DNA from 3 places in the Paenibacillus sp. GM1FR genome. Region 1 is predicted to be linked to each of the others. Evidence: riboswitches for the same ligand, from Rfam matches in the RefSeq annotation. Region 1 holds a riboswitch; each other region holds the start of a gene.
The links. A riboswitch is a leader RNA that binds a small molecule or an ion and turns the genes downstream of it on or off. The one in region 1 is predicted to bind S-adenosylmethionine.

Region 1 (4,341 bases):
ATGGGAATGTTCATACTGTCCTCCGTGGGAGCCATACTGGGTATTTTCGTCGGCGTATACCTGCTGCCTCTTCTACTCGAAATGGTCCTTTCCGGTTATGGTATCGTACAGCTTCCACTGATCCTGCATTGGGGTGGAATGGTACTGTTCACCTGTCTAAGCATCATTGCAGCCAGTCTTGGCTCGTGGTTCTCTTCGAGAATCATTCGGGAAGCATCGCCACGTATGCTGGTTATCGAATAATGTAATCAGAATGCCTTAACACAATAAAACAAGCCCTTCCATACCTCTATAGGATGTGGAAGGGCTTGTTATCATGATATGAACTAATTCCGCCATTTCTTCGCAAGTGCACCAATCTGATGTGGCGTTGTTCGGCAGCAGCCGCCAATAATTTTCGCGCCCGCAGCAACCCACTGCTCCGAAGCATCACTCATGCTGCCACAAGTACCCTGTCCGCTCCACGTCTTCGTTGCTGCATCATATACTTCTCCCGAGTTCGGATACACAATAACAGGTTTATCGCTGGTACGGCTCAAAATACCCACTGCTTCCGTCACCACTTCCATCGGAGCACAGTTCAGGCCAATCGCCGCAACCTGCGGCTCGGAGCCAAACTTCTGTGCACACACCTCAAGCGGTGTGCCCTCGCTGATGCTTGTCCCGTCTTTTAAAGAAAAAGATAACCAGGCATACGCATGAGGAAACTCCTTCAGTACATCAACCAGCACCTGTGCTTCCTGCAAGGAAGGAATCGTCTCAAACGCCAGAATATCTGCACCCGCTTCAATCAGCGCCGCCATACGCGGACGGTGAAATGCGGCAAGCGTCTCATCCGACACCCCGTAATGACCCACATACTCTGAACCATCCGCCAGATAGGCGCCGTACGGCCCAACGGACCCGGCAATAATTGGACGTGGACGAAGACAATCTCCTTCGTGATCTACTGTACGTTCTGTTATTTGCTCCTCATTCTCCACCGTCTCGGCACGTACCGAAGGAGCTTCTACAAGCTGACCTGTTGAGCTTTCTCTCCCTACTAAATCACTCTGCACTTCCGCCCATACGGCATCTCTCGCCTGAGCAGCCAACTCCACCGTCTTGCGGATCAGCTCCAGTGCTGACTGTTCATCGATCCCTCTCTTGCGGAAACCATCCACCGTCGCCTGATAACTGGATGTAATCGCACAGTCGGCTCCTGCTCGAAAATAATCTGCATGGACCTGAACAATAACATCCGGATTCTCAAGCAACACACGAGCAGACCATAGTGGATCATCGAGATCACATCCATGCTGTTCGAGTTCCGTAGCCAACGCTCCATCCAGAATCATGACCGGATGTTCACGAAGGATCTGTTCTATGGGGTTAGTCTGTTGTTCTTGCGTCATGTACTTGTCCTCTTTTCTTATTCACACGTTCTGTCAGATAATAAGCAGCGTAACATACTGCGATAAACGGAACCCCACAATACAGCGCAATCCGCTGTGTCGGGTCAAAGGCAATACCTATGCATGAAGCCAGGCATAATATAAATGAAACAATTGGTACAACCGGATACAGTGGTGTGCGGTAGACCAGATCTTTGACCGCATGTCCTTCCCGGATATATTGTCTGCGGAACATGTATTGGGAGGCACTGATGCTCATCCATACCGCAACGACAGCCAGACCTGAAATGGAAACCAGTGTAATATAGACGGTACCTGGCGCAATGATACTGGACAGCAAAGCCAGCGCACCACCAACCATACTGATCAGAAGTGCGTTCAATGGCACACCCTGTTTGGTCAATTTGGCAAACCATGGAGAGATCGTTTTTTTGTCAGCCAGAGACCAGAGCATCCGTGAAGATGCATACAGGCCTGAATTAGCAGCAGAGAGAATCGCCGTCAGAATAACAAAGTTCATAATGTCTGCTGCATAGGGTACACCCACCCGCTCCATTACCGCTACAAACGGACTTTCCAGTACACTGGCATCCGACATGGGCAGCAAGGCCGACAAGATAATAATCGTTCCGATGAAGAAAATAACCAAACGCCACAGCGTTGTATGAATAGCCTTTGGTATCGTCTTTTCCGGGTTCTCCGTCTCCCCGGCGGCAATGCCGATTAACTCGGTGCCTGAGAAGGCAAAGTTTACAGCAAGCATGGTCATCAATATCGCTGTAGCCCCATGAGGGAACCACCCTGATGCGGTAATATTCGATAGAAATGGAGCCGGTTCAGAATCCGCCATGGGAATGAACCCAAACATGGCTGCGCCACCGATAATAATGAAGATTACGATAGTCACTACTTTTACAGATGAGAACCAGAACTCGGATTCCGCAAAAAATTTCACCGTTAGAGCGTTAAACAGAAAGATCATCAGTGCAAAAACCGCGCTCCATATCCATACGTTTACCGATGGGAACCAGCGCTGCATCAGCAATCCGGCGGCTGTGAATTCGGAGCCAAGCGCAACAGTCCAGGTTAACCAGTATAACCAAGCCACCGTGTAGCCTGTTGCCGGTCCGATATATTTGGCGGCATAACTATGAAATGCTCCCGTCTCTGGCATATGAACAGACAGTTCACCAAGACAGAGCATCACCAGATATACAACGATGGCTCCGATCAGATAGGACAAAATGGTTCCCAGTGGTCCCGCCTGCTGAATGGTGTAACCTGAGCTGAGGAATAATCCCGTTCCAATAACTCCTCCGAGAGAGAGCATGACCACATGCCGTGCCTGCATTTTCCGCTGAAAATGCCCTTTGTCGTTTTTGTTCTCCATACCTGCTGCTCCCCTACTTCTTCATCCAGAAAAAACAAAAAAGACCCACTCTGCCTATAGAGTGCGCCGTTACTGACAAATAAAAACAAACGCTCCTATCTATCAGGCTTTCACCCGCTGGAATTAGCACAGTATCCTTCAGATCTGTTGCTGAGGTTTCTAAGGGCCAGTCCCTCCACCTCTCTGGATAAGAAAATGATTTTTTACTAATATAGCGATCTATCATGAATGTGTCAACATTTAAATAATATATGGCACACCTCGTTATTCGGTGGAAGACCCCGGATTCGTGATGGTGGTCTTTACCTCATACGTGATCGGCACGGTGCTAAAAATTTTATCCCAATCGTCTTTGACTTTTTTCCATGTTTTAGGTTCTTTGATACGTAAGCTATCCCGAAAATCCGCAACATCTACTTTATAGGTATGCTGCAGTTTGTATAACAACTGTCGAATCTGTTGTTTGGCAAGTTCAGCAAATTCTTTTTCCAATTCACTGAGATACGCACCTTTTTCCTCTTCCTCGGGAGCACGCCAATCCTCCATCAACCAGCCTTCGGATTCAGTTTTCACATGGAATGAAATATCATCGCCAACCACTTTTGGAATTATTGTTGTTTTTTTCTTCTTCATTTCATATACAACAGTGAATCCCGCTTTATTGTATGTCTTCAAGATACCTCCTTTTTCTTTAGGTCTGAGCCAAGATAGCCCTTCTAGATCCGTTTGGCTGAGTTCCCCGATGAATTTGGTTGTTTTCCCATCAAAGATACTGGCACCGGAGAACTTGTCCTCTCCATTGAAGTTCAGTACATTCTGGAGCAAAAAGCTGGAACCGGATTGCATTTGTGCATCTAATTTGGAGAGTAGAACGGGGTCCAGGATTTTATTGGACAAGTATGAATTACCGGTAATACCTGTAAGATAAAATGCTGGAATCCGGGAAGGATCATCTGAAGTCAGTACATCAACAGCGCGATGATGGCTAATCAACACCAGACAGTTAGGACGAATATCGTTATCCCGAAGTACAAAATCCAGCAGCTGGTCCAGACCATACTTTTTGGCGATATCCTTGGACACAACGATAACCTTCAGATGATGTCCGATGAGCGGATGATCTCGTCTCAGTGCAAACTGACGAAAGATTTGCAGCAAGGAATCTCCGGTAAGCTGTTCATTGGAATAGGACGTTTTACCAGAAGCAGGCGAACCGGATTGTTGGCTCTTTTGACTGCTGGAATTACCGGGAGCAATCTGTACCGTGGCCGTCAAATTGTTCTGCTTGGAGTACCCTCCTCCCTGATTGGCGATGTTCTCCTCAAATTCCGTCTCTTTGCCGATATCGATCCCGAGACCAACGTAGACACTTAGATCCTCTATCTCTCGACTGCTCCAACATCCGGATATCGTTAAGAGAATGCATAATACAGTGGCTAAGCGTAACAACATGCGGAATGTAATCATGCATGCTTGCCTCCTTTTTTGCGAATCAGACTTAACAACAGTAGTACCAGAGGTAAAATGCCAAACAAAAATACGGACACATTGCCTAGC
Region 2 (4,341 bases), on a different contig from region 1:
ATGTTCCTTCGACCAGTCAGTTACGGCAGCGATATCCGTAATTCGCAGTGTAGGGTTGGACGGTGTTTCCATATAAACTGCCTTGGTGTTTGGCTTGAGTGCCGCTTTCACTTCATCTATATTGGTCATGTCTACAAAGGTTGTCTCGATCTGCATACGGCTTAATATGGAAGTAAGCAAACGATACGTACCTCCATATACGTCTTCCGTTACAATCATGTGGTCCCCTGCGGAGAACATCATGAACACGCTTGAGATCGCAGCCATCCCCGAAGAATAGGCAAAGCCTCGTGCGCCGCCCTCCAGCAATGTGATGTAATCTTCCAAAGCCTGACGTGTCGGATTACCCGAACGACTGTAATCATGTTGAGGCGGATTGAAGATATCAAAATGATGGAATGTTGATGCTTGGTAGATCGGTACACTGGAGGCTCCAGTCGTTTTGTCAATCTCATCACCAAAATGGAGCAATTTGGTATCAAATTTCAACTCGGAATTGGGCTTGTTGTTGGACTCACTCATGAGTGCACGCCTCCTTCCACTTCCTGTTGTGCAGCTGTCAGAGCATTGCCGAGATCTGCAATCAGATCATCCGCATGTTCAATGCCTACAGAGAACCGGAGCAGACGGTCATCCACACCTACGGCTTCACGAATTTCAAGCGGAATATCCGCATGCGTTTGTACTGCCGGATAAGTCATGAGTGATTCAACTCCGCCGAGACTTTCGGCAAAAGCAATGAGTTTGATATGACGAAGTAATGGTTCAACATAACGTGCATCCTTCACTTTGAAAGAGAAGATACCAGTGTTACCGGTAGATTGTTTATTCTGTATCTCATACCCTGGATGATCGGATAGTCCTGGATGATACACTTCAACCACCGCTGGGTGCTCAAGCAAGTATTTGGCAATAGTAAGTGCATTGTGCTCATGACGTTCCATGCGAAGAGCCAGCGTTTTCATACCTTTCATCAACTGGTAGGAGTCACTTGGAGATAATACTGCTCCAATGGAATTATGCAGGAATGCCATCTCTGCAGATAACACCTCACCTTTGGTAATAATTAGTCCGGCCAGCACATCATTGTGTCCGCCCAGATATTTGGTAGCGCTATGAATGATGATATCAGCACCCAGTTCAATCGGACGTTGGAAAAATGGAGTCAACAACGTGTTGTCAACAATGGTCAACAGGTTGTAACTTTTCGCCCAGGAAGCAACGGCTTCCACATCGGTGATCATCATCAGTGGGTTGGTTGGTGTCTCAATAAATACAGCTTTGGTATTCGGTTGACGAACCTTCTCCAGTGCTGCCAGGTCATTCGTGTCCACATAACTTGCAGTTACGCCGAAACGGGACAGAATACGTTCCAGCAGACGATAGGTTCCACCATACAGATCCAGCGATACAATCAGATGATCCCCTTGACCAAACATGGCGAAGATCGTTTGCAGCGCGGCCATTCCCGAGCTACAGGCAAATCCTGCATCACCGGACTCCAGCGCTGCGGCGGCTTCTTCCAATACTTTACGGGTTGGATTAGTCGTACGAATATAATCAAACCCCGTGCTTTGTCCAAGCTTCGGGTGGCGAAACGCAGTGGATTGATAGATCGGAAAGTTAATGGCGCCTGTTACCGGTTCATTGATGGACCCAATTTGTGCTAAGCGGCTTTCGATTTTCAACTTGTTGTCTTCCATTGCTGCATCCTCCTGTAATCTCGATTAGATTTGCGGGCCAATATCGTAAGGTGTTTCTTGATACACATAGTAATTGAGCCAGTTAGAGAATAATAAGTTGGCATGAGCGCGCCAAGTAGCTGGTGGCACACGGGAAGGGTCGTCATTCGGATAATAATGTCTAGGTAATGCAATATCCATCCCTTTCGCTGCATCCCGGTCATACTCCCACTTTAATGAGAAAGGATCATACTCGGCATGTCCTGTAGCAAAAATCTGTTTGCCGTCTTTGGTAGCAACCAGGAAGATCCCCGCTTCCTCGGATTCAGCCAAAATCTCTAAATTCTCATTCTTTTCAATATCTTCGCGTCTCACTTCCGTATGACGGGAATGTGGAACGTTGAATACTTCATCGAATCCACGCAACAATGGAACATGTGGTTTATTGATGGTATGTGGGAAAACGCCAAAACACTTTTCATCAAGTGCAACCTTGGGTACATCAAAATGATGGTATAAACCTGCCTGAGAAGCCCAACATATGTGGAGGGTTGAAGTCACATTGGTTTTGGTCCATTCGAAGATCTCCTGGATTTCATTCCAATAGTTCACGTCTTCGAAATCCATCTGTTCCACCGGGGCACCCGTAATGATCATTCCATCGAAACGGCGGTGCTCAATCTCATCAAAGGTTTTATAGAACAGATCCAAATACTCCTGAGACGTATTCTTCGACGTATGGGATTTGGGATGTACAAGAACGACATCCACCTGAATAGGCGTGTTTCCCACCAGACGAAGCAATTGTGTTTCGGTCGTTTCCTTTGTGGGCATCAGGTTTAATATAGCGATACGGAGTGGACGAATATCCTGCTGATATGCAGAAGTTTCATCCATGACGAAGATATTCTCTCCTTCAAGTACTTCTTTTGCTGGTAGAGTATCGGGTATTTTGATTGGCATAGTAAGTCTAACTCCTCCTTGTGCATAGATAGATGCAGCCACCCCTGGCTTGATGTCTTCACATCAATACAGTTATAGACTGCCTTGAGCTTGTAAAAACATTGAATTGCGCTTTCATCCAACGTTACAAACAACCTCAAGTTCCTTAGCGAAAATCACTGCTGAGAAGTCGGGGCATATGACAAAGACCTTCCTCGGATTTCGAGAAAGGTCATATGTAAAATAGATATGCGCCTCTCTCATCTCTCAGTTACAACAGTGCCACCTGACACTTAGTCGCTGCAAGAATTAGCACCGTGCGGTATACCGCCGGTTGCCGGGTTTCATCGGGCCAGTCCCTCCACCTACTCTTGATAAGATTTCGCTGTATTAGATTGTAATTTAATATGGTTCACCGTCTACTTTATTACATTAATGCCCTCACGTCAAGTTGCAGTTCGATGTCTGCTTCCCAGATCGGAACCGTTCATCATCCGTTGTCATACACTGCCTCAGGGCGCGAAATAGACACATTTTTGCGCTTGAAAGCACCTTGTACCAGCGGTATACTAAACAAGGTGTTATAAACCCTTATGTGAGAGGTGACATATTAAATGGATGGCGACCCGAGGCCTGACTGGCAGCCGAATTCCGACAAACTGCATAGAGAATTGACATCAGCATGCCGGCAGCGGGACGTGACTTCCGTTTGATTATATAGTGAACGCAGCCCTGATCTCCAGGCTCCGCTGCCGACCGGCTGATTTGTTCTTTTTGCGCCCATAATGATAATATCCGCCAAGTTGGCGGGTGCAGAAGGAGTAGATTAACGATGAAAATCCGGTTGGTAAACAACGGTGTATTTATTCCGGTGGACGATATTCAGCAGGCGCTGACTCCACCAGCGGAAGGATTTTACTGGATTGATGCAGACGTAGACGATTTGGCGGTACTTCAGCCGCTGTTCCTGATGCATGATCTGGCTGTGGAAGACTGTCTTAGTGACGAAGAACAACGTCCGAAGATTGAAATTTATGAGAACCATTATTTTATTGTGATTAATAGCATCCGTTTTGATGATGAAGAGATATTTCTACGTGCGGTCAACCTGTTTCTCGGCAGACATTTCATTATTAGTGTTACCAAGCACAAGGTCAGCGAATTGCGTACACTGAAACCCATCCTGTGGGAACAGGAAATCAGTACACCGGATCGTCTGCTGTATTTGCTGGTTGACTTGATTGTTGATAATTATTTCACCGTAGGTGACCGAATTGAAGCACGGATCGAGAAGCTTGAGGAAGACATTCTGATGCACACCAAAAAGTCACATCTGAATGAAATCATCGGGCTGCGCAGTGAGATTCTGTGGCTGAAGAAAGTGCTTGGACCTCAGAAAGAGGTTATTAACACCCTGAATAAAAAAGATCTGCGTCTCATCGATGATCAACTGCAAAAGTATTTCAGTGACATCTATGAGAATGCTGTAAAAATATCTGAAACCTTTGAGACTTATCGCGACCTGATGGGCAACTTGCGAGAAGCCTACCAATCCAGTATTGCGAACCGGGCGAATGAAATCATGCGTGTATTTACCGCCATTACCACGGTCTTCATGCCGCTGACGGTCATTACCGGTATATACGGCATGAACTTTACGAATATGCCCGAGCTTAACTGGAAATACAGCTATTTTGTTGTGATTGGCCTAATGGTT
Region 3 (4,341 bases), on a different contig from region 1:
CTGGTGTGGTGACTGCAAATACATCGATCCGTTTATGCCTGAGGTTGAAGAGAAATATGCACGTGAACTGACCTTGATTGAGGTCGACGTGGATCAGGTTGGAACGGTTAGTGAAGAGCAGAATATTCTTGGTATTCCGAGCTTTGTGGCATATACAGATGGCCGCGAACTCGTACGGTATGTGAACAAGCTGCGCAAGTCGAGAGAAGAGATTGAGCAGTTCCTGGATCGCGCAGTTGAGGTGTACAACACGATCCATAAATAATGTTATATAAGTTCAAATGATGAATATCACACAGGCACTACGATGCCAGAATAACCTTCCGATCGCTGTTATCCCCAGATTTCTTTGATCCCTTTTATAAAGGGGAGAAATCCGGGGATAAAGGCGAACGCTCCGCTTCTTCTGGTTATTTCTGTCCTCTCCGTTATTGTGTAAATGTTTCATGAACTTATATAAAAGTATGACAGGTTCATGTTGTAAAAGGGTATAATAAAAAGAACGCCATTTCTCTTGAAATAGGGAAATGGCGTTTGTGTGTTCGACACGTTCTATGTAAGAAACGTTTCTGTACATATCCTCAATGACCTGCGGGTCATTATTTCACCAGACGTTAACATTTTGTCACAAAGCGCGACGTCAATGAACATTTTATCCGGTATAATGAATTTAGTTGTGAAATAAGTGTCAAAGTACCGAAACAAGCGGAGAATATTCTTCGCCATCTTAAACCAACAGCGGGTGAGAAAAAATTGAAACACTTAACTTTGTTTAAATGGTTAACCGTATTAACCTGTCTTGTCATGTTTCTGGCCACTTTTGGTGGAGGCATCGTAACCAAAACGGAATCAGGCCTTGGCTGTGGAACAGAATGGCCTTTATGTAACGGAAAACTCGTTCCCGCACATACTGTGGCTTCACTCATTGAATATTCCCATCGCGCTGTAAGTGCACTGGCTGGACTGTTGTCCATTGCCTCGTTTGTTGCTTTTCTGCGGTTTGGCAAGTCACGCCGTGACCTGCAATTGTTTTCTTTCTTAACTCTGGTATTTGTTATCGTCCAGGGAATCATGGGGGCTTTTGCCGTTGTCTTCTCCCAATCTTCAGCAGTCATGGCACTGCATTTTGGTTTTGCACTGATTGCTTTTGCGAGTTCTCTAATGATGGCGCTGGGCATAAGGCAGGAGGCCAAAGATGGCGGATTGGAGCGCCTGAATAAATACCCTCGGGTTAGCAAAAAATTCAGGAATCTGGTCTGGTTCTCCACCATTTACACATATCTCGTGGTATACACAGGTGCATTTGTGAGTCACACGGATTCTGCCGGTGGATGTTCTGGATTTCCGCTTTGTAACGGTCAGATTATTCCTGAGCTTTCGGGTGGGGTAGCGGTTGCTTTTGCTCACCGTGCAGCAGCTGCGTCGCTCGTGATTGTTATCGCAATCCTGGGTCATTTCGCTTACCGTAATCATCCGGACAACAAGGAAATGCGTACTCTGGGTGTGGTATCCGTTGTTCTTATTCTGATGCAAGTAGTCATTGGTATTTTCATGATGGTGACAATGAACCGTCCGGAAGTATACATGTTCGTAGCTCTTGCTCATATGCTGGATATCGCCATATTGTTTGGAGTCTTAACGTATATGAGTTTCCTGGTGTACAAGCTACATCGCCCGGCTAATCGTTTCTAAGATATAGATCCATTCTTTTTCAAAGGTACTTGGGCTAAATATGAAAGTCCACCATCCAGTGATATGTACATCATTGGACAGGTGGACTTTGTTTGATGTCAGAGGGATCAGGGCAACCTATGGCAAGCAGCAATTACACGGAATGAATGATGTTTCGTTTACGGTGATGAATTCTTGTTGATTTGGAAAAGAGGAGGTTAGATATGCTGCGAACGTTGTTGGGGGAAAAGCCACGTATAAACGAAGGTAAATTGAAGGCAGCGATGGACGCAATGGCGCATACGCTTGAGCTATTTCAACGACAAATGCATGTGGACCATGATCCCACGCATGACTATCGGAAACTGTATGTGTGGACTCAGGGACTCATCTCCTCACTGGATGAACTGGAGCAAAGCTGTTTCGCTGCTGCTCATTTTCGCAAAAAGGTCGTTGCAGGCTCAACGGATGATATGACGGCGACTGAAAAAGCCGAGTATGCACGTTATGTGTATTTCTACAAAGATGGCTTTATCCGCTGCTTTGCCATTCTGGATAAAGTCGGCACAGTATTAAATGAAATATTCCAGCTGAATACTTCCAATACCAAAGCGCATTTTTCTTATTTTACTGTGTTAAGGCAGTTCGACTATGCAAGGGAGCATCATGATCTTGCATTGCAATTAATACAGATCAAGGACTCTTATCGTGAACCGATGAGCAAGCTGCGCAAGCGACGTAATATGGAAATTCACTACATGAACTCAGAAATGCACGATGACCTGTGGCAGTTACACCAGACCTTGCAAGGTAAAGTGAAATTGGAGGATCTGAATCAGCATGTGCAGGAAATGCGTCAGGGCGTGGATATGGTCTGTGAAACGTTAACAGCCTCTTATAGTTATATCAATAAAATATGGAAAAGAAATAATTCCCTTTGACAAATCGGAATACTTGGAATATACTGAGTTTCAATCGAATGTTACATGGATATAACTGATATTTCGGAAGTTACGTTCACATTATAAAGCATAAACTACATGAACTTATAAAATCCTACAACAACATATTTCTTATCGAGAGCGGCGGAGGGACAGGCCCGATGAAGCCCGGCAACCGATTTGTAATGACATGATACATGTATCATTCGTTATAGATGTTAGGTGCTAATTCCTACAAAATGGTGCAAGACACGATTTTGGCAGATGAGAAGGTATATTCTTTCACGTGAAGAGCCCTCTTTGTATCTGCAAAGGGCTCTTTTTTTGTACTTAAGGGGAGTTTTCCTTTAGATCGGGTAAAGATACATGTAGGTGTTTGGAAAGGGGCAAGTGCGATTGATTGAATTAAAAGGTTTAACGAAAACGTACGGCAAAGGGGCAAAATCTACAACAGCGTTATCCGAGCTGAATTTGAGCATCCAAAAGGGTGAAATCTACGGTGTGATTGGCCATTCCGGAGCTGGAAAAAGCACATTGATTCGCTGCATTAATTTGCTGGAACGGCCTACGGAGGGTGAGGTATGGGTCGACGGAATCAACCTGACTGAACTGAGCAAAACCGAATTGCAGCAACAGAGACGCAAGATCGGGATGATTTTTCAACACTTTAATCTGTTATCTTCGGCAACGGTATATGACAATGTAGCTTTTCCACTAAAGCTTGTGAATACACCCAAGGATGCCATTGATCGCAAAGTGAAGGAAATGCTTGCACTGGTTGGTCTGGAGCACCACAGCAGCAAATATCCGGCTCAATTATCGGGTGGCCAGAAACAACGTGTAGGGATTGCGAGAGCACTTGCAAGTGATCCAAATGTACTTCTCTGTGATGAGGCTACTTCGGCACTTGATCCGCAGACGACAAATTCAATCCTGAAGTTATTACTCGACATTAATGAAAAGTACAACCTAACGATTGTGCTGATCACACATGAGATGCATGTCATTCAGAACATCTGTGACAAGGTGGCTGTCATTCATCAAGGTGGCATTGTGGAACAAGGACCTGTAACAGACGTGTTCCTGAAGCCGCAGCATGCGATTACGCGGGACTTCATGATGCGTGACCATGAAGCTGGACTTGCTCTGGAAGAGACCGCTCTGGCAAATGCAGGCGTTGAATTGCAGGCAGGTGCTGCTTCCAAACTTGTGAAGATATCCTTTCTGGGTAACAAAACGTATGAAGCGATTTTGTCTAGAACGGTACGTAAAACAGGCGTGGATTTTGCCATCCTGCAAGGTACAATCTCTACGATCAAACAGGTTCCTTATGGGCAGCTGACCGTTCGGTTCGAGGGTGATTCAAATGCGATTGATCGGACGATATCAGAATTAACCGCTGAGGGACTTGATGTGGAGGTGCTTCGTTAGATGGATTTTTCAACCGTACGTTGGGAAGAGGTTGGTAAAGCTTCCATAGAGACACTGCAAATTTTGGGTGTATCAGGCTTGTTTACCGTTATCTTAGGTTTACCGCTCGGAGTACTGCTGTTCATGACAGCCCGATCTGCTTCGATTAAGTCACGGGCAGTGTACACTATACTATCCCTGATTGTGAATATTTTGCGCTCAGTCCCATTTATCATATTGATTGTTGCTCTTATTCCATTCACTCGTATACTCGTCGGTACAGCTACGGGGGTGCTCGGCGTTATACCTCCTTTGGTGA

Region 2: it holds a riboswitch for S-adenosylmethionine, as region 1 does, so the genes downstream of both, metA (homoserine O-acetyltransferase MetA) here and mmuP (S-methylmethionine permease) in region 1, are expected to answer to the same signal.
Region 3: it holds a riboswitch for S-adenosylmethionine, as region 1 does, so the genes downstream of both, PAEAM_RS28870 (methionine ABC transporter ATP-binding protein) here and mmuP (S-methylmethionine permease) in region 1, are expected to answer to the same signal.

What each region holds. Positions count from the first base shown of each region.
Region 1 covers NZ_MKZL01000066.1:200,195-204,535, forward strand. Annotated here, with positions in the region: gene PAEAM_RS30240 (ABC transporter permease) at 1-243, shown strand, start outside; gene mmuM (homocysteine S-methyltransferase) at 327-1,394, opposite strand; gene mmuP (S-methylmethionine permease) at 1,372-2,784, opposite strand; SAM riboswitch class I at 2,877-2,978, opposite strand; gene PAEAM_RS30255 (Ger(x)C family spore germination protein) at 3,049-4,251, opposite strand; gene PAEAM_RS30260 (spore germination protein) at 4,248-4,341, opposite strand, start outside.
Region 2 covers NZ_MKZL01000059.1:156,819-161,159, forward strand. Annotated here, with positions in the region: gene PAEAM_RS26770 (trans-sulfuration enzyme family protein) at 1-522, opposite strand, end outside; gene PAEAM_RS26775 (PLP-dependent transferase) at 519-1,703, opposite strand; gene metA (homoserine O-acetyltransferase MetA) at 1,728-2,645, opposite strand; SAM riboswitch class I at 2,882-3,005, opposite strand; gene corA (magnesium/cobalt transporter CorA) at 3,457-4,341, shown strand, end outside.
Region 3 covers NZ_MKZL01000063.1:197,642-201,982, reverse strand. Annotated here, with positions in the region: gene PAEAM_RS28885 (thioredoxin family protein) at 1-265, shown strand, start outside; gene PAEAM_RS28880 (COX15/CtaA family protein) at 805-1,692, shown strand; gene PAEAM_RS28875 (Cthe_2314 family HEPN domain-containing protein) at 1,896-2,612, shown strand; SAM riboswitch class I at 2,742-2,883, shown strand; gene PAEAM_RS28870 (methionine ABC transporter ATP-binding protein) at 3,009-4,043, shown strand; gene PAEAM_RS28865 (methionine ABC transporter permease) at 4,044-4,341, shown strand, end outside.